Regions from separate parts of the Rhizobium sp. CB3090 genome, predicted to be linked through region 2. Evidence: predicted binding sites of a transcription regulator. Region 2 holds the regulator's gene; the other holds the start of a gene.
The links. Region 2 encodes PhoB, which activates phosphate uptake and scavenging genes when phosphate is short. Its sites were predicted from a motif close to TGTCATNNANCTGTCAT; they were not measured.

Region 1: a site for PhoB is predicted at 7,388-7,404, ahead of QA646_RS07940 (UDP-2,3-diacylglucosamine diphosphatase). Genes of this name have one in related genera too.

The regions. Positions count from the first base shown of each region.
Region 1 covers NZ_CP121662.1:1,629,412-1,638,442, forward strand. Annotated here, with positions in the region: gene gndA (NADP-dependent phosphogluconate dehydrogenase) at 1-203, opposite strand, end outside; gene QA646_RS07910 (SRPBCC family protein) at 502-900, shown strand; gene QA646_RS07915 (ABC-type transport auxiliary lipoprotein family protein) at 908-1,519, opposite strand; gene QA646_RS07920 (MlaD family protein) at 1,558-2,928, opposite strand; gene QA646_RS07925 (ATP-binding cassette domain-containing protein) at 2,937-3,800, opposite strand; gene QA646_RS07930 (MlaE family lipid ABC transporter permease subunit) at 3,813-4,973, opposite strand; gene QA646_RS07935 (MFS transporter) at 5,128-6,348, opposite strand; gene QA646_RS07940 (UDP-2,3-diacylglucosamine diphosphatase) at 6,516-7,322, opposite strand; gene QA646_RS07945 (NADP-dependent malic enzyme) at 7,681-9,031, shown strand, end outside.
Region 2 covers NZ_CP121662.1:126,330-135,360, reverse strand. Annotated here, with positions in the region: gene QA646_RS00695 (IS1182 family transposase) at 1-911, opposite strand, end outside; gene phoB (phosphate regulon transcriptional regulator PhoB) at 1,027-1,710, opposite strand; gene phoU (phosphate signaling complex protein PhoU) at 1,743-2,456, opposite strand; gene pstB (phosphate ABC transporter ATP-binding protein PstB) at 2,508-3,323, opposite strand; gene pstA (phosphate ABC transporter permease PstA) at 3,338-4,672, opposite strand; gene pstC (phosphate ABC transporter permease subunit PstC) at 4,669-6,150, opposite strand; gene QA646_RS00665 (substrate-binding domain-containing protein) at 6,182-7,216, opposite strand; gene phoR (phosphate regulon sensor histidine kinase PhoR) at 7,403-8,659, opposite strand; gene ppk2 (polyphosphate kinase 2) at 8,906-9,031, shown strand, end outside.

The DNA of each region.
Region 1 (9,031 bases), 1.5 Mb from region 2:
GGACGGATTGCTTCGACGAACTCTTCGATCGTCTTGCAGGGAATGATCTTGTCTTTCAGCGCACCGGCGTTCGCATAGAACTCATCCGTCACCTGCGGCGTGCGGTTGAACACCGCGATTTTATTGCCCTTTTCGGCAATGTTGAGCGCCAGATTCGATCCCATGACAGCAAGACCGATCAGTCCGATTTCTGCCTTTTCCACGACAATCCTCCAATGAGCTGCGTACTGCGCTGCACGGCCTTGGGACGGACAAAGAACGCAGTAACACTTTGAAATGACACATAACCCGAAAACCGACTCCGAGTTTCGGGCTCTGCGTTAGACCGATGTTGTTGCACTCCGGGCGTGAAACGGCAAGCCTTTGCCAGCCTCGAATCGTCTCCATTGCAGGACCGTGCAAGAATGCCCCAGGATTCTTCAAGCACCCGGCCTTTCCGTTAAGCCGGTCCGGACCCAATTCGGTAGTTCATCAAACACAAATATACAGGAGGAGGCATCCATGTCGACCATGACCGCAAAGATCGTTCATATCTCCATCGATCGCCCGTGGAAGGAAGTCTACGGCTTTGCGGGCCGTCCGGAGAACATGCCGCTCTGGGCCTCCGGGCTAGCATCGGGTTTGGAGCAGGATGGCGAGGATTGGATTGCCAAGGGCATTCTCGGCACCGTCCACGTCAGCTTCACACCCCGCAACGACTTCGGCGTCATTGATCACACGGTAATGGTCGAATCCGGCTTGAAGGTCCATAATGCGCTTCGGGTCGTACCGAATGGCGACGGCTGCGAGGTCATGTTCACGCTACTGAAGCTGCCCGGCACGACCGACGAGCAATTCGCCGCGGACGCGGCACATGTGCTGAAGGATCTCAGCACATTGAAGTCCCTGATGGAGCGATAAGATATCGCTAAAGCGATCGCAGCGTCCAATCGACGATTTCCGCCGTCACGCCTGCAAAGGCCGTGTCGAGCCCCTTGACGAAATCGACGTTGCTGCCGCCGCTGAGCGGCACAACCTTGCGAAAGACGCTCTGCACTTTGATCGTGCCCGCGCGGTCATTGAGGATTTTCACCGAAATTTCAACAGTGGCGGACCTTGCCGCCGCATCGATCTCAAAGGTTCGGATTTCGGTGACGATCTGATAATCGATCGCAAGCCCCTGCCCCGGCACACCGACACCGCCGAGCTTGCCGGTGTTTTCAAAGGCCTCGACCAACTTCGATTGTACTATCCGGCTCAGCTTGTCGCTCCACTGCGACTTGCCGAGATATTGAATCTCCCGGGGCGAAACGCGGATGACGATCTGGTTGCTGTCGAGCGGCTGCAGCGCCGTCGGCAGCGGGATCAGGATTTGCCGGCGCTTCGCCGACGGGCCGCTCGCCTTCACCGAGGCAGTAAGATCATATGTGTCGTTGACAGCGGCTGAACCGCAGCCGCTAAGCAAGGCTGCAAACAGTGGCAGAACGATCGCTGCCTTTCGATACGCCTGATAACGCCCACCCGAAACGCAGCCAACCATAGTCCGCCTATCCCTTGCAGCCCCAAAATTGCTTTTCATCAACGCCTCGCCCGACCGTCATATTGCTTGACGGTATCGCCGCCGAAAATCAGGCGCTGCGGATTGCGGTCGAAGTTAGTAATAGTGTTGTTGAGATTATTAACCGTGCCTCTCATGTCATTGACGAGAGTCTGTACATCGCGCAGACCGCCACTCGAAAACTTCTGCAGGTTGTCGGCGATCGGCCCGATCCGGGCATTGAGATTGTCCGCCATCGTCTTGAAGGATTGGAGCGTATCCCTGGCTTCTGCAAACAGCGACTTCGTGTCGCCGGAGCCAAGCAGCGAGTCGAGCTTGGTGAGAATGCCGTCGACCTTGTTGGAGGCGGAGTTCAACTTGCTGGAAATATCCCTGGCATTGGCGATCGTCTGATCGATATCCTGTTTGCGGGCCGCAACCGAATTGGCAACATCGCGGATGGATATGACGGCCGTCCTGGCATCCTTGGTCACCTCGGCGATATCGTCCATCGAACCCTTCACCTTGTTGGGATCGATCTGCGCCACGATCGCATCGACACGGTCCAGGGTCTTTTGCGCATTTTGGCCGAAGGTGGTATAGGTATCGGCAGTCCGCTTGAAGGAGGCGATCGTCGCCTTCAGATCGGTCGTAGCGTCAGCCACATTGGCGGTGATTTTGTCGGCATTGCTGACGACATCGTTGATCTTGTTGGCATCGACGGCGCGCACCAGCTTCTCGACCGCATCCAGCGTCGAGTCGATGCGTGGCGCCACGCTCTTGATGGTATCGGAGAGCTGTCCGACGCTGGCGAGGAACTTGTCGATGTTGTCGGAATTGTCAGCCAGCGCCTTGGAAAACTTCTGAGCGTTGCGCACGGTATCGGTCAGCGGCCCGCGGGAATCCGTGATAAAGCCCTGGATGTCGCCGATCGTGTCGTTGGCGCGGTTCAGGATTTTGTCGGCGGTGGTAAGCAGGTTTGTCACGCTCGACTGATCGGCGAGCAATACCGCACGCTTGCCGGTTTCGATCGACCGCTTGAGAATGTTCTCGTCACCGTTGCGGCCGCCGGAAAGCTCGATATAGGCGGCACCCGTCAGGCCCTGGATTTCCAGGATGGCCTTGGTGGACGTATAGACCGGCGCATCGGCGCGCACCTCGGTAAAGGCCAGCGAATAGTTCGGATCATCGGCATCGATCGAAAGCCCCTGTACCGACCCGACCTGAATGCCGTTGAAGCGAACAGGCGAGCCGACGCTGAGGCCATTTGCCGAACCGGGGATGCGAACGACCAGCTCGGCCATTGGACCGCCGCGGCCATATTCCGCCATCCAATAGACAAAGCCGAAGGCGGCCGCGATGACCAGCAGCGTGAAGAACCCGACGATCGTATAATTGGCTTTGGTTTCCATAGTTCCAGTCACTTCTCGCGGCTGTCGGCGTCAGCGCCGTTGTCGTCGTTGCGATGCCCGATGCCCTCCCGCGGCACGATTGATCGCGCACGTTTGCCTCGGAAATAGGACTGCACCCAAGGGTCGTCGCAGGCCAGCATGTCTTCAACCGTTCCCTCCACCAATACCCGCTTCTGTCCAAGAACGGCAATACGGTCGCAGACGGAAAAGAGGCTGTCGAGGTCGTGAGTCACCATATAGACGGTCAGACCGAGCGTGTCGCGCAACTTGGCAATCAGCTCGTCGAATTCCGCCGCGCCGATCGGATCGAGGCCGGAGGTCGGCTCGTCCAGAAAAACGAGGTCCGGATCGAGCGCCAAAGCCCGGGCAAGGGCGGCGCGCTTGATCATGCCGCCGGAAAGCTCGGACGGATATTTGTCGGCGGCATCGGCGGCCAGGCCAACCATGCGGATCTTCAGATGCGCCAACTCATCCATCAGGGCTTGCGGCAGATCGAGATATTCCCGCATCGGCACCTGGATGTTTTCCTTTACCGTCAGAGAGGAAAACAGTGCGCCTTGCTGGAACAGCACGCCCAGACGCATATCCAGCCTGTTGCGCTCCGGCTCGGAGAGCTTGTCATAGTCTTCGCCAAGGATCTCGATCTTGCCGGAACGGCGCGGCAACAGCCGCAACACCGTGCGCAGCAACACCGACTTGCCCGCGCCGGAAGCGCCGACGAAACCGAGGATCTCGCCGCGATAGATATTGAGGTTCAATTTATCGAGCACCACTTTCGATCCGAAAGCGACGGTGACATCTCGCGCCGACAGCACGACATCTTTACCTTGCTCATCCTTATCCATCGGGATTTCCGAGTGAAGCGCGCTCATCCTTGCCAGCCCTCAGAAATCGATCGCTGCGTAGAACATGGCAAACAGCCCGTCCATCAGGATCACCACGAAAATCGATTTCACAACGGACTGGGTCACATGCTGGCCGAGCGATTCGGCGCTGCCACCGACCTTCAGCCCTTCGACCGCAGCGACGATGCCGATGACCAGCGCCATGAACGGTGCCTTGATCATGCCCGAGATGACGGTGGAGAGGCTGATCGCTTCGTGCAGGCGCGAAACGAAAGTGGCGAAGGTAATGCCCGAATAGGCCCAGGCGACCACCGCCGCGCCGCCGAGCGAGGCGAAATTGGCAATGATGGTCAACAGTGGCAACGCGACGGTCAATGCCACCAGCCGGGGAAAGATCAGAACGCCGACCGGGTTCAGACCCATGACCTTCAGAGCGTCGACTTCTTCGCGCATTTTCATCGAGCCGATTTCGGCGGTAATGGCGCTGCCTGAACGGCCGGCGATCATGATTGCGGTCAGCAGCACGCCGATTTCACGCAATTGCAGGATACCGACGAGATCGACCACGAAGATTTCGGCGCCGAAATATCGGAGCTGGAATGCGCCCTGCTGTGCAATGATTGCACCGATCAGAAAGGACATCAGCAAGATGATCGGCACGGCGCGCACGGCCATATGGTCGATCTGATTGACGATCGAAGCCGGCGAAACACCGCTGCCGCGCCCGAACTTGAGCTGCGCGCCCCGCACCGCGGAACCGAGAATGTACATGGCCGCGACGAGATTGCCCCAGATGTCGTAAACGCTTTCGCCGATCGGCGCAAAAATCCGTTCCGCCAAGGACACCTTTGGCCTGGGCTCCGCGATCTCCTTGTCCGCGTCTTCGGTAAAGGCCGTAAGCAGCTCATCGATATGGGGATTGGAGCCGTCGATCCTGACGCTGGTACCATGGGCCTCCTGGCTCTCCTTCAAGCGACGGATGAGCAGCGCCCCGGCGGTATCGACATCGGAAAGATTGGAAAGATCGATCACCACATGATCGTCGCCGCGCCGTTTCGTAAGCTGATCGATCTGCCGCAGCACGCCATGCACATTGGCGCTCCGCCAATTGCCTTCCAGCCGATAGCGATGCCCGTTGCCATCGGGCTCGTCATCGATCCTCGGTGCATCGGGTTTCTGTTCGGCTGCTTTCAAACTCATGCGTCTTTCAGGTCTTGGGTCACAATCGCCGACTCAGGAATCTTAGCTCGACGCCAATGGTTAATATCCGAGTGCATAGGCGATTTCCATGCCGCGCCGATGTCAAAATATGCCATAGCATTTTGGTATCCAAATGAATTCGTTTCGCGCGCCTTCAAGAGACCTCGCCCGCCCTTTCGCCAAACCCGGAACTGCGGGGTTGAAGATTGCGGGCAAGCATCACCATAGCGAGGCCGAAAGCGGCGACACCGGCCATGACATAATAGCTGGAAACACCAAGCCACGCGTAGAGATAGCCGGACGCCAGGGTCATAAGCCCGAGGAACATGCCATTATAAAAGAAATAGGAACCCTGGGCCGAAGCCTCCTGGGTTTCCTGCACCGAGGCGACGATGCGGCGCTGAATGCCGGTATGGACGCAGGCATAGGTGCAGGAATGAAAACATTGCAGCACGAAATAACCGGCGAAACCGAGATTGATCGGAAATAATATCCACCGAAGGATACATATGCTCGAGCCGAAGAAAATCAGCGTCCAGGCGCTGAACCGACGGCTCAGCATCTTCGACAGGAAGAAAACCATGACTTCCGCCGCTACCCCTATGCTCCAGAGGACCGCGATCTGCGTGCCGGAAAAACCGAGCGTCCGCCAATAGATCGAGGCGAACGTGTAGAGCGCGGCATGGCTCGACTGCTGCACCGACACGCCGATCATGGTGATCAACAATTGCGGTGAGCGCAGCCCGCCGCCGGTCGGCGCCTGCAGATTAATCGGCTGATTGCGCCGGCGTGTCGGCCCGATGCGCGGACAGAAGAAGGCCATCATCGTCGTCAGGAAAAAGCCGCCGACCATGGTGGGGAGAACCATGGTGCCGCCCCACTTCTGGATCATCTGACCGCCGATAAGGGTCGAAAAGATGAAAGCGATCGATCCCCAGACGCGCATCGAGCCGTAGTCGAACCCCCAGCGCCGCACGCCGGAAACGGCGATCGATTCCACGACAGGTAAGTAAGGCGCATATGTCGCCCCCTGAATGGCGTAGACCAGCAGAACCGGCCAGAAATCGCTCGTCCAGTAAAGCGCGATCGCCGTCAGTAGCGACAGTGCACCCGACCAGAACAACACATTCGCACGTTCCTCCACGCGATCGGCAAGCATGCCGACAATCGGCACGACGAGAACGCGCACTACCATCGGCACCGCGAGAATGAGGCCGATCTCGCGGTCACCGAAATTCAGTCCCGTCAGCCAGACGGGAAAAAACGGCAGAGCGATCCCGTTGACGAACAACGGAGCACAATAGGACAAGGCGGTGCGCAAACGAAAATGCGGAGGCGCGCCCTCGCCCTGGAGAGATTTTGTCGCGGGAATCATGACAGACCTGAAGGGAAGCTGATTGCTCCCTATCACCCCATCGTGAATACGACTATGGCGAGAAATAGCCCGATCGAAACGTTTCGGAGAAAATATGAGGCTGTAGTCAGGTTGCAACGATCAAAAAATGTGACGGGCCGTTATCGGACCCGTGAAGCGGCTTGTAATTACGCCGCCTGCGCGCCCAGCGTTTTCGACAAATCCTCGACGGCGACGCCGACTGGCTGTGCCTCCGCGATCGACTGCCACGTGATCAGCTCGAAAGTACCGTCTTCATGCTCGGCGATCGCCGTGCAGCTTTCGACCCAGTCGCCCGTGTTGATATACCGGACGCCATCGAAATCCTCGATGACGGCATGATGGATGTGGCCGCAGATGACGCCGTCGGCATCGTTGCGCCTAGCTTCTTCGACCACGACGCGCTGGAATTCGCCGATGAAATTGACCGCATGCTTGACCTGAAGCTTTGCCCAGGCCGAGAACGACCAATAGGGCATGTTCAGGCGGCGGCGAACCGCAGCGAGGCCGACATTGATCAGGATCGCCATGTCGTAGGCCCAATCGCCGAGGTAGGCGAGCAGACGCGCGTTGCGGACGACGACGTCGAATTCGTCGCCGTGCAGGACGAGATACTTCTTGCCGTCGGCAGTCTCGTGCATCGCCCTCTGCGCCACTTCGATGCCGCCGAAATGCATGCCGGGGAAATCGCGCAGGAATTCGTCATGATTGCCGGGAATGTAGACAATGCGAGTGCCCTTGCGCGCCTTGCGCAGCAATTTCTGCACCACGTCATTGCAATCCTGCGGCCAATACCAGGTGCGCTTCAGCCGCCAGCCGTCGACGATATCGCCGACAAGGAAGATGGTGTCCGCTTCGTGATGGCGCAAGAAATCGATCAGATAGTCCGCCTTGGCTGCTTTCGAGCCCAGGTGCACGTCAGAAATGAACAGCGTTCGAAACCGCCTGACATTCATGTTTTTATTCACGAACTCTATGTCCGTGCCCTATCCTACGTTGGCTATTCCAAAACCAGACTCGTGTTTCAGGATGATGACAAATCCTGTGCGAGAGGCTTGTCGCATGGGATAAGCCGCGCTTTACAGCTATGGCGAGATCCGGCCGGTCGGTTGTAAACCATCGCCTTTGCGGTTTTGCTCGTATGCGACGCCCAGCCATGGCACCGTCACGCCGATTTGCGCGAGCCTCAGCGGCGAACAAAAACAACGCGACAAAAAACCTTCTGTCCGCGTCAATTGCATACTGTGAACCCTGGGTGATTGATGTATGCAGAGGACTCAAACGCGAGCGCACAAGCAGGAATGGAGGAGCGTAATGGATACGCACGACACATCGAAGGCAGCCAAGAACATGCCGAGCGGCAATTTCGACGATCAGGCTCTCTTCTTTCATCGCTATCCCCGTCCCGGCAAGCTGGAAATCCAGGCGACGAAGCCGCTCGGCAACCAGCGCGACCTGGCGCTTGCCTATTCTCCGGGTGTTGCTGCCCCCTGCCTCGCCATCCGCGATAATCCCGAAACGGCCTTCGATTACACCTCTCGCGGCAATCTCGTCGCGGTCATATCCAACGGCACGGCCGTCCTCGGTCTCGGCAATATCGGTCCGCTAGCCTCCAAGCCTGTCATGGAAGGCAAGGCTGTGCTCTTCAAGAAATTCGCCGGCATCGATGTCTTCGACGTCGAAGTCGCAGCACCCACCGTCGATGAGATGGTCAGCACGATTTCGGCGCTGGAGCCGACCTTCGGCGGCATCAATCTGGAAGACATCAAGGCGCCGGAATGCTTTGAGGTGGAGCGTCGCCTCCGTGAAAAGATGGAGATCCCCGTCTTCCATGACGATCAGCACGGCACCGCCATCATCGTTGCCGCCGCCATTCTCAATGGGCTGGAACTGGCCGGCAAGAAGATCGAGGACGTCAAGATCGTCGCCTCCGGCGCCGGCGCAGCCGCGCTCGCCTGCCTCAACCTACTGGTCATTCTCGGCGCCAAGCGCGAAAACATCTGGGTCCACGATATTGAGGGCCTCGTCTATGAGGGCCGTACCGAGCTGATGGACGAATGGAAGTCCATTTATGCACAGAAGAGCGATAAGCGCGTGCTTGCCGAGTCGATCCCCGGCGCCGATGTTTTCCTTGGCCTCTCCGCCGCCGGTGTGTTGAAGCCTGAGCTGTTGGCGCAGATGGCGGAGAAGCCGCTGATCATGGCGCTCGCCAATCCGACGCCCGAAATCATGCCGGATCTCGCCCGTGCCGCCCGGCCGGACGCGATGATCTGCACCGGCCGTTCCGACTTCCCGAACCAGGTCAACAACGTTCTCTGTTTCCCCTACATCTTCCGGGGTGCGCTCGATTGCGGCGCCAAGACGATCAATGAGGAAATGAAGATGGCCGCGGTGCGCGCCATCGCGTCGCTTGCCCGCGAGGAGCCGTCTGACGTTGCGGCACGCGCCTATTCCGGCGAAACACCTGTCTTCGGGCCGAATTATCTGATCCCCTCGCCCTTCGATCCGCGCCTGATCTTGCGCATTGCGCCCGCCGTTGCGAGAGCCGCGGCCGAAAGTGGCGTGGCCCTGCGCCCGATTGCCGATTTCGATGCCTATATGGACGAACTCAATCGCTTCGTCTTCCGGTCCGGCTTCATCATGAAACCTATTTTCGCCGCCGCGA
Region 2 (9,031 bases):
GGCGTCGGATTGCGATAGCCGGTGACGCCGAGGATCTGCCGGTCTTCCAGCCCCTTGGCGATACCGGCCGTGGCATAGCCGGCATCCAGTCCGACGGCACCGACGTCGAAGCCGAAGCGGCGGCGCTGCCGGTCCAGCCGATCGAGATAGACGATCGAGTCATGCACGTTGGCCGGTGTGACATGGGTGTCGGTGATGATGGCAAGCTTGCCGTCCACCGTGCGGTGGTCGAGATAGAAGAAGCCCTTGGGCTTGCCGTCGCGCACCATATAGCCCGCCTCCGGATCGGTGCGGCTGACCTTGGTCTCCTTGACCTGCGGCTCGCGCTCCTTCTCCTTCAACGGCTTCTGGCCGTGCACGACACGCTCGGCCTCAATGGCCCGGTCGAGATCGGCCCAATAGTCGGCACGCGACTTTTCGATCATGGCAAGATCGTATTTGCCCTTGTTGGCATTGGCCTTCAGATGCGTCGAGTCGGTATAAAGCACCGTGCCGTCGACCAGCTTGTGGGCGATCGCCTGTTCGACGATATGATCGAAGATATCCTGGGCTACGCAGGGATCGTTGAAGCGCCGGCGGCGGTTCTGCGACAAGGTCGAGGCGTCGAACACTCCGTCCGTCAGCCTCAGCCGCAGGAACCAGCGATAGGCGACGTTGACCTCGATCTCGCGCACCAACTGACGCTCCGAGCGGATGCCGAACAGATAGCCGATAAACAGCGCCTTGAACATCAAGGTCGGATCGAGCGCCGGCCGGCCGTTGTCGGCGCAGTAAAGTCCGGCAACACGATCATGGATGAAGGAAAAATCGATCACCTGATCGATCTTGCGAAGCAGGTGATCCTTCGGCACCAGGCTATCGAGCGTCACCATCTCGATCGCCGTCTGTTCGGCAGCGGGTTTCTTCAACATATCCCAATGAATCACAAAATCCCCAGCATCGCCAGGGGTTTGTCAGCAGTCTGAACGGGCCGAAAGGCCCGTTTTCTGTTTCCGCCGCTATATTGGCGGCCAGTCGGTTGCCCGATCAGGCCTCCATGGAATAACCCGCGCCGCGAACGGTGCGGATGACGTCTTGCATATTGGAGAAATTCAGCGCTTTGCGCAGGCGGCCGACATGCACATCGACGGTGCGTTCGTCGACATAGATATCGTGTCCCCATACGCCGTCGAGCAACTGAGAGCGCGAGAAGACGCGGCCGGGCGATGACATCAGGAATTCCAGCAGGCGGAATTCCGTCGGCCCCAGGCGCACTTCACGGCTCTTGCGGTGGACGCGATGTGTTTCGCGGTCCAGTTCGATATCGCCACAGCGCAGCACCGTGGACAGAACCTCCGGGCGGGCTCGGCGCAGCATCGCCTTGACGCGGGCCATCAGCTCCGGCGTCGAGAACGGCTTGACGACATAGTCGTCCGCGCCGGTGGAAAGACCGCGTACGCGCTCGCTTTCCTCGCCGCGAGCGGTGAGCATGATGATCGGCAGGCGCTCTGTCTCCGGCCGCATACGCAGCCGACGGCAGAGCTCGATGCCGGACACGCCAGGGAGCATCCAATCGAGGATCAGAAGATCGGGGATGCGCTCCTGGAGGCGCAGCTCGGCTTCGTCGCCTCTCAGGATGGTGTCGACCTCGAAGCCCTCGGCCTCGAGATTATAGCGCAGCAAAACGCTTAGCGCTTCCTCGTCTTCTACAACAGCTACTCTCGGAACCATGCGCCTGTGGTCTCCTTCTCTTGGCGTCTACTTTATTCCGTCACCGCACCGACGGTATTGGCGGTATCGTCCTTCGGGCGCTCGCCTTCGGGCTGGGCGCCGGTTGCCATGTAATAGATCGTCTCGGCGATGTTGGTGGCATGGTCGCCGATACGCTCGATGTTCTTGGCGCAGAAGAGAAGATGCGTGCAGGTGGTGATGTTGCGCGGATCTTCCATCATGTAAGTCAGCATCTCGCGGAAGAGCGAGGTGTACATGGCGTCGATTTCCTCATCGCGCTCGCGGATCGACACAGCCTTATCAGGCGAACGGGTCGTGTAGACGTCGAGCACTTCCTTGAGCTGGACGAGCGCCAGTTCGGAGAGATGCTCGATGCCGCGGGCGAGACGACGCGGAACGCCGGTGCCCTGCACGGCGATGACGCGCTTGGCAGTGTTCTTCCCGAGATCGCCGACGCGCTCCAGATCCGCGGCGATGCGGATGGAGCCCATGATTTCACGAAGGTCGGCAGCCATCGGCTGGCGGCGGGCGATGGTGACGATCGCCTTGTCGCCGACTTCGCGCTCGGCGTGGTCGAGAATGACGTCATCGGAGATGACCTTCTGCGCCAGGGCAGCATCGCCGTTTACCAGCGCGCGGACGCTGTCGCTGACCATCTGCTCCGCCAGGCCGCCCATTTCGGAAATGCGGCGCGTCAGGAACTTCAGGTCTTCGTCGTAAGCAGAGAGAATGTGTGTAGAGACCATTTTTCTATCCTCTAGGTGAAAGGTGTGAAGGGAGCCGCGCGGGGAGCATCATCAGCCAAAACGGCCCATGATGTAATCCTGCGTGCGGTAATCATCGGGATTGGTGAACATCTTATCGGTATCGTTCTCCTCGACCAGATGGCCGTGATGAAACATTGCGGTACGTTGCGAAACGCGGGCTGCCTGCTGCATGGAATGCGTCACGATGACGATCGTGAAGTTCTCTCGCAGCTCATGAATGAGTTCCTCGACTTTGGCGGTGGCGATCGGATCAAGCGCCGAGCACGGCTCGTCCATGAGAATGACCTCCGGACTGACGGCGACGGCGCGCGCGATGCAAAGGCGTTGCTGCTGGCCGCCGGAGAGGCTGGTGCCTGCCTCGAAGAGCCGGTCCTTTACCTCGCCCCACAGCCCGGCCTTCTGCAGGCTGGTTTCGACGATATGGTCGAGGTCGGTCTTGGATCGATGCAGCCCATGGATACGCGGCCCATAGGCGACGTTCTCGTATATCGACTTCGGAAACGGATTGGGCTTCTGGAACACCATGCCGACGCGAGCGCGCAGCTCAACGACGTCAATGGCGTTATCATAGACATCCTGATCGTCGAGCGTGATCTTGCCGGTGACGCGGCAGGTGTCGATCGTATCGTTCATACGATTGAGGCAACGCAGGAAGGTGGACTTGCCGCAGCCGGAAGGACCGATCAGCGCGGTGACCGTGTTGGCACGAATGTTCAGGTCCACGTCGAACAGCGCGCGCTTGTCGCCATAATAGACCGAGACGGCCTGACCGATCATCTTGTAGGGGATCGTCGTCATCTTCCTGGCCAGTGCTTTTTCGCTCGCGACTTCCGTCATCATGTTCATTCCATCGTCTCCTGTCACCAGCGCCGCTCAAAGCGACGGCGCAGCAGGATGGCGCCGATGTTCATCGCAACGAGGAAGAAGAGCAGGACGATAATGGCTCCGGAGGTTCTTTCGACAAAGGCGCGCTCTGCTTCACTCGCCCACATGTAGATTTGCACCGGCAGGGCCGTCGAAGGATCGAGCGGTCCCGCCGGATAATTGGCGACGAAGGCGACCATGCCGATCAAGAGTAGCGGCGCGGTTTCACCGAGCGCGTGCGCCAGACCGAGGATCGTGCCCGTCAGGATGCCGGGCATGGCGAGCGGCAGGACATGATGGAACACCACCTGCATGCGCGAGGCGCCGAGACCGAGGGCAGCACTGCGGATCGACGGCGGCACGGCACGCAAGGCCGAGCGCGTGGCGATGATGATCATCGGCAGCGTCATCAGGCTCAGCACCAGTCCGCCAACCAACGAGGCGGAACGCGGCAAGCCCATGAAGTTGATGAAGACCGAGAGGCCGAGCAGGCCGTAAACGATCGACGGCACCGCGGCGAGATTGTTGATATTGACCTCAATCAGATCCGTCAGCCGGTTCTTCGGCGCGAATTCCTCGAGATAGATCGAGGCGGCAACGCCGATGGGCAGCGCCAGGACCAATACGGTCAGCATGAGATAGAACGAGCCGATCAGTGCGACGCCGAGACCCGCGGCCTCCGGACGGCTGGAATTGCCCGACAGGAACAGGCCGGTATTGAACGCCTCGTGCAGGGCGCCGGTCGCAGCGAGCTGTTTCATCCAGGCAAGTTGCCGGTCGGAGACCTTGCGATCCTTTTCGTCTGCCGTCAGGTCGATCTCACCCTTATTGGCGGAGTCGATATTGGCACTGGCGAGGAAAGTGACCTTTGCCGTCTTCCCGATGACAGAAGGGTCGGCCAGGACCTTGTCGCGCAACGCAATCCGCGTGCCGTCCGAGACCATTTCCGTCGCCTCGCGCATGAGCGTCCGATTGGAGGGATCGATGCCCAGCGCCTTCACCAGAGCGTCACGGATGAGAACGGGATAATTGGCTGATATCAGCACTTTCGGATCGCTTCCGCGTTTGCCTGAGGGATCGATGACCTTCTCGGTGAACTCGATCGGCAGGGTGATCGAGGTCTGCACGAAGGCGGTATAGCCGTGGCGCACAACAGTGGAGACCAGGACGATGAGGAAGACCAGGCCGAAGATGACGGCGGCAAGCCCATAGGCGCGGAACCGGCGTTCGGCGGCGTAGCGACGCCTGATGCCAATATCGCGCCGCAGCGGCGCCCCTGGCGTGAGCCCGCGCGGAATAGGCGACGGGGAGGAAGATACGACTTCGCTCATTCGTATTGCTCCCTAAATCGGCGGACGATGTAGAGTGCATAGACGTTCAGGCAGAGGGTCAGGCCGAAGAGCGTGATGCCAAGCGCGAAAGCGACCAATGTCTGCGGGGAGGTGAATTCGAGGTCGCCGGTCAACTGATTGACGATCTTTACGGTGACCGTCGTCATCGGCTCGAAGGGGTCGAGCTGCATGCGGGCGGCAACCCCGGCAGCCAATACGACGATCATGGTCTCGCCGACCGCCCGCGACGCAGTCATCAACAGCGCGCCGACGATGCCCGGCAAAGCGGCCGGCAGCAGGACGCGCTTGACCGTCTCCGACCGCGTGGCGCCGAGGCCGAGCGAACCGTCGCGCAACGAGCGCGGCACGGCCATGATGATGTCGTCGGAAAGCGAGGAGACGTAAGGGATGAGCATGACACCCATGACGAAGCCGGCGGTCAAGACGCTCTGCGCCTCGATGAAGCTCGTGTAGCTGCCCGTCAGCAAGCCGTTGATGTCGGCGGAAATATCGCGCAGGAACGGCCCGACGGTCACCAGGGCGAAAAAGCCGTAGACGATGGTCGGAATGCCCGCCAGCACCTCGAGCATCGGCTTTGCGACGGAGCGCACGCGGGCGGAGGCATATTCGGCCATATAGATCGCGGCAAACAATCCGACGGGAACCGCGACCAGCATGGCGACGAAGCCGATATAGAGCGTACCGGCCAGCAACGGGATGAGGCCGAAGGTACCCGATGTCTGCGCACCGGCGCCGGCAAAGCGTGGATCCCAGACAGTGCCGAAGAAGAATTCGGCGGCAGGAACCATGTTGAAGAAGCGGGCGGCCTCCGACAGCATCGAAGCAGCGATGCCGACCGTCGTCAGAACGGCGATGGAGGAGGCAATGATCAGACCGCCGAGGATGACCTGTTCTACCTGGTTGCGGGCGCGAAAGCGGGGAGCGATGGCGTGCAGGCCATGGGCAGTGCAGAGCAACGAAAGAATGATCGCTACGACGGACATGACGACATGGCTCGCATGCCGCATGCCGTTATATCGATTGGCGGCGTCGATCATGTAGCCGGTCGGCCGGGCGGCGAGCGGGATGCCTTTTTGCGCCAGGGCCAATTGAAGATCGGCGGAGCCGTTGGCGACGGCGGCAAGTTCCTGGTCGTCAAGCTGGCGCATGCCATGGGCTAGGCTGCGCACCATGCCGTAGCTGAGTTTGAGTTCCGCCGCCGGGAGGGATTTCACCTCCTCCGGAAAGGATCCGACCACGAAACGATCGATAACCTCGGGGCTGATTACCAGCCAGGCGCAGATCAGCGCCAATGCCGGCAACACGGCCCAGATGGCGGCATAGGCGCCGTGATAGCCGAGCCGCGAATGCATGGCCGAGAACCTGTTGCCCGACAGCGCAGCCGCTCTCGTCCGCCCCAGCACGAAGGCAAGGGCGCCGATGATCGACAGGCACAACAGCAACAGTGACAAACTCATTCCTATTCCCCGACGGGCAGTCCTTACGCAATCACATGATCTTGCCGTCCGCGATATCCTTGCGGATCTGGTCGCGCTCGGCATCGGGCGCCGGCACCAGGCCGTACTCGGCCAGGGGGCCATCCGGTCCGATCATCTGATCGCTCGTGAAGAAATCGACATATTCCTTCAGGCCGGGAATGACGCCGAGATGCGCCTTCTTGACGTAGAAGAACAGCGGCCGCGACACCGGATAGGTGCCGTTGGCGATGGTCTCGCCCGACGGTACGATGCCGCTCACGGTCGCGACCTTCAGCTTGTCGGCATTGTTCTGATAGAAGTAGAGACCGAAGACGCCGACGCCGTGCTTGTTGGCGTCGATGCGGGCCAGCGTTTCAGGATAATCGCCGTCGATATCAACCGCCGCGCCGTCCTTGCGCACCGCAATGCATTTCTTGGTCTGCTGATCGGGATCGGAAACAGTCGCCTTGATGACATCAAGCGCACCGGCCTCCTTGCAGCCGGCAGCGAGCACCTTCTCTTCGAAGACCTCGCGCGTGCCATGCTTTTCGCCCGGAATATAGGCAGCGATCTCAAAGCCAGGCAGGGACGGATTGATCTCGGACCATTTCTTATAGGGATTGGGGACCAGCTTGCCGTTCACCACAACCTCGGCGGCCAGCGCCTTATAGAGATCGGCGGGCACGAATTTCATGTCGGGATTGCTTTTGTCGAAAGCGAAGACGATGCCGTCATAACCGATCTTGATCTGCTCTATATCGGCAACGCCGGCAGCCTTGCAGGCCTGGACTTCGCTATCCTTGATGGGGCGAGAAGAATTGGCGATGTCGATGGAATCGGTGCCGACGCCCTTGCAGAATTCCTTCAGACCGGCACCGGAGCCGCCGGATTCGACGACCGGCGTTTTGAACCCGGTGAAGGTTTCTCCGAACGTCTCGGCAACAATCTTGGCATAAGGGAACACGGTGGAGGAACCGGAAATCTGAATTTGATCGCGGGCCGTCGCGACCCCAGTGAGAGCGGCGGATGCGACCAACGCAATGACAGACAGTTTCAACGTGTTCATGGTGAACCCTCCCTGACAGGCTTTGAAGAGCGCGACGGCGAACGGAACATCCGCCTGTTCGGCATCTCTTTTTTAGCGGTCAAAGCACCGCCCTTTTATGTCAGGCGAGTGAAACAATTATGACAGTTCAACCACTTGAAATTTATGGATTAAGTTGCGCCGAAAACTGGCGATTCACAGAGGCGTTCAGAAGCGGACGGTAAAGTCCGTTCCCTTTCCGACTTCCGACTTGACGATCAGCCGCGCGCGGTGACGGGTGAGAATGTGCTTGACGATGGCAAGCCCGAGGCCGGTGCCTTTTTTCGAGCGGCTGTCCTCGACATTGACGCGATAGAAGCGCTCGGTCAGGCGCGGCACATGTTCCGCCGGAATGCCCGGGCCCCTATCGGAAATGATGACCTCGACGGCCTGGCTCGAGTCGTTCAACAGGGAAACCTCGACCACCTTGCCTTCCTGACCGTATTTGCAGGCATTCTCGATCAGGTTTTCGAAGACCTGCACCAGTTCGTCGCGATCGCCCAGCACCTCCACCTTGCCAGGAGGCAAATGCAGATTGATGGTGACGTCGAGATCGTCGGCAAGCGGCAGCAGCGCATCGCGGACATGGCCGAGCAACGGCACGAGATCGACCTTCTGATCTGGCGCGATGTGCGACTTCAGCTCCAGCCGCGACAGCGACAGGAGATCGTCGACAAGCCGGCTCATCCGCGTCGTCTGGTCGAACATGATGCCGAGGAAACGCTGCTGCGCCTTCGGATCCGCCTTCGCCGGCCCCTGGATGGTTTCAATGAAACCGCGCAGCGAGGCGAGCGGCGTGCGCAGCTCATGGCTGGCATTGGCGACGAAATCGGAGCGCATGCGGTCGATATGGCGGAGCTCGGAGATATCGCGGAAAGACAGCACGAAGAAGGTGCCGGGCTCGATGTCGGGCTCCGGCAGCTCGATCGGCGCGATGCGGACGATATAGACGCGCTCTGACGGCAGACGCTCGGAATGTTCGATCTGGTTCGGCGTGTTGGTGGTAATCGTCTCGCGCACCATGTCGAGCACACCGGGGGAGCGCAGCTTGGCGGAGATATGAGCATTGAGCGGAAAGGCACCGAACGCCTTCTCAGCGGCGGCATTCTGCATAAGGACGGAGGCCTCGCGGTCGATGATCAGCACCGGCATGTCGAGCGCGGCGAGGCCGGAAAATACCGTGCGAAGCAAGGCTTCCGGATCGACCGGCGCCGGCTCGTCGGGCGGCGGCGGTGCGACCTGCGCGGTAAGCGGCCGGCGGATCAGAGCGACGATCATAACGACAAGCGAGACCCACAAGACGATGGCAGTATTGATACCTTCGACGAGCGCCAAAATGGCGATCAACGTCGCAAGAATCAGGATGACGATCTCCTGCCGCAGCCGCGCAGCCAGTCTCCTGAGGAATGACCATTCGTCTTCCAAGTGCACCCGTCCCTTCGCTTGTCATAGCGGAATCCAAGACTCCGCCTCTTAGCGGGGATTCATGACAGAAGTTTTCGGCTCTATCCACAGAAGCCGGCGGCTTACAGCAATAAATGTAGCCGGCGAAAGACGGAGCCGGCAAAGGGCTTGAAAATAAAGGGTAAATGACCCAACTTGCCCGTGAGGCTTTTTTGCCGCACAGGCAGATATCGTTAAGACGGCGTAAATTTCGGAGGAGCGGAGGACATGGCAGAGGACGTGAAAAGCCGGGCGGTGGAATTGGATATCCATGGCAAGACGCGTATTTTCGATGTCGATGACCCTGTGCTGCCGGACTGGATCGAAGACGAGGCGCTTGCTTCCGCAGGCTAT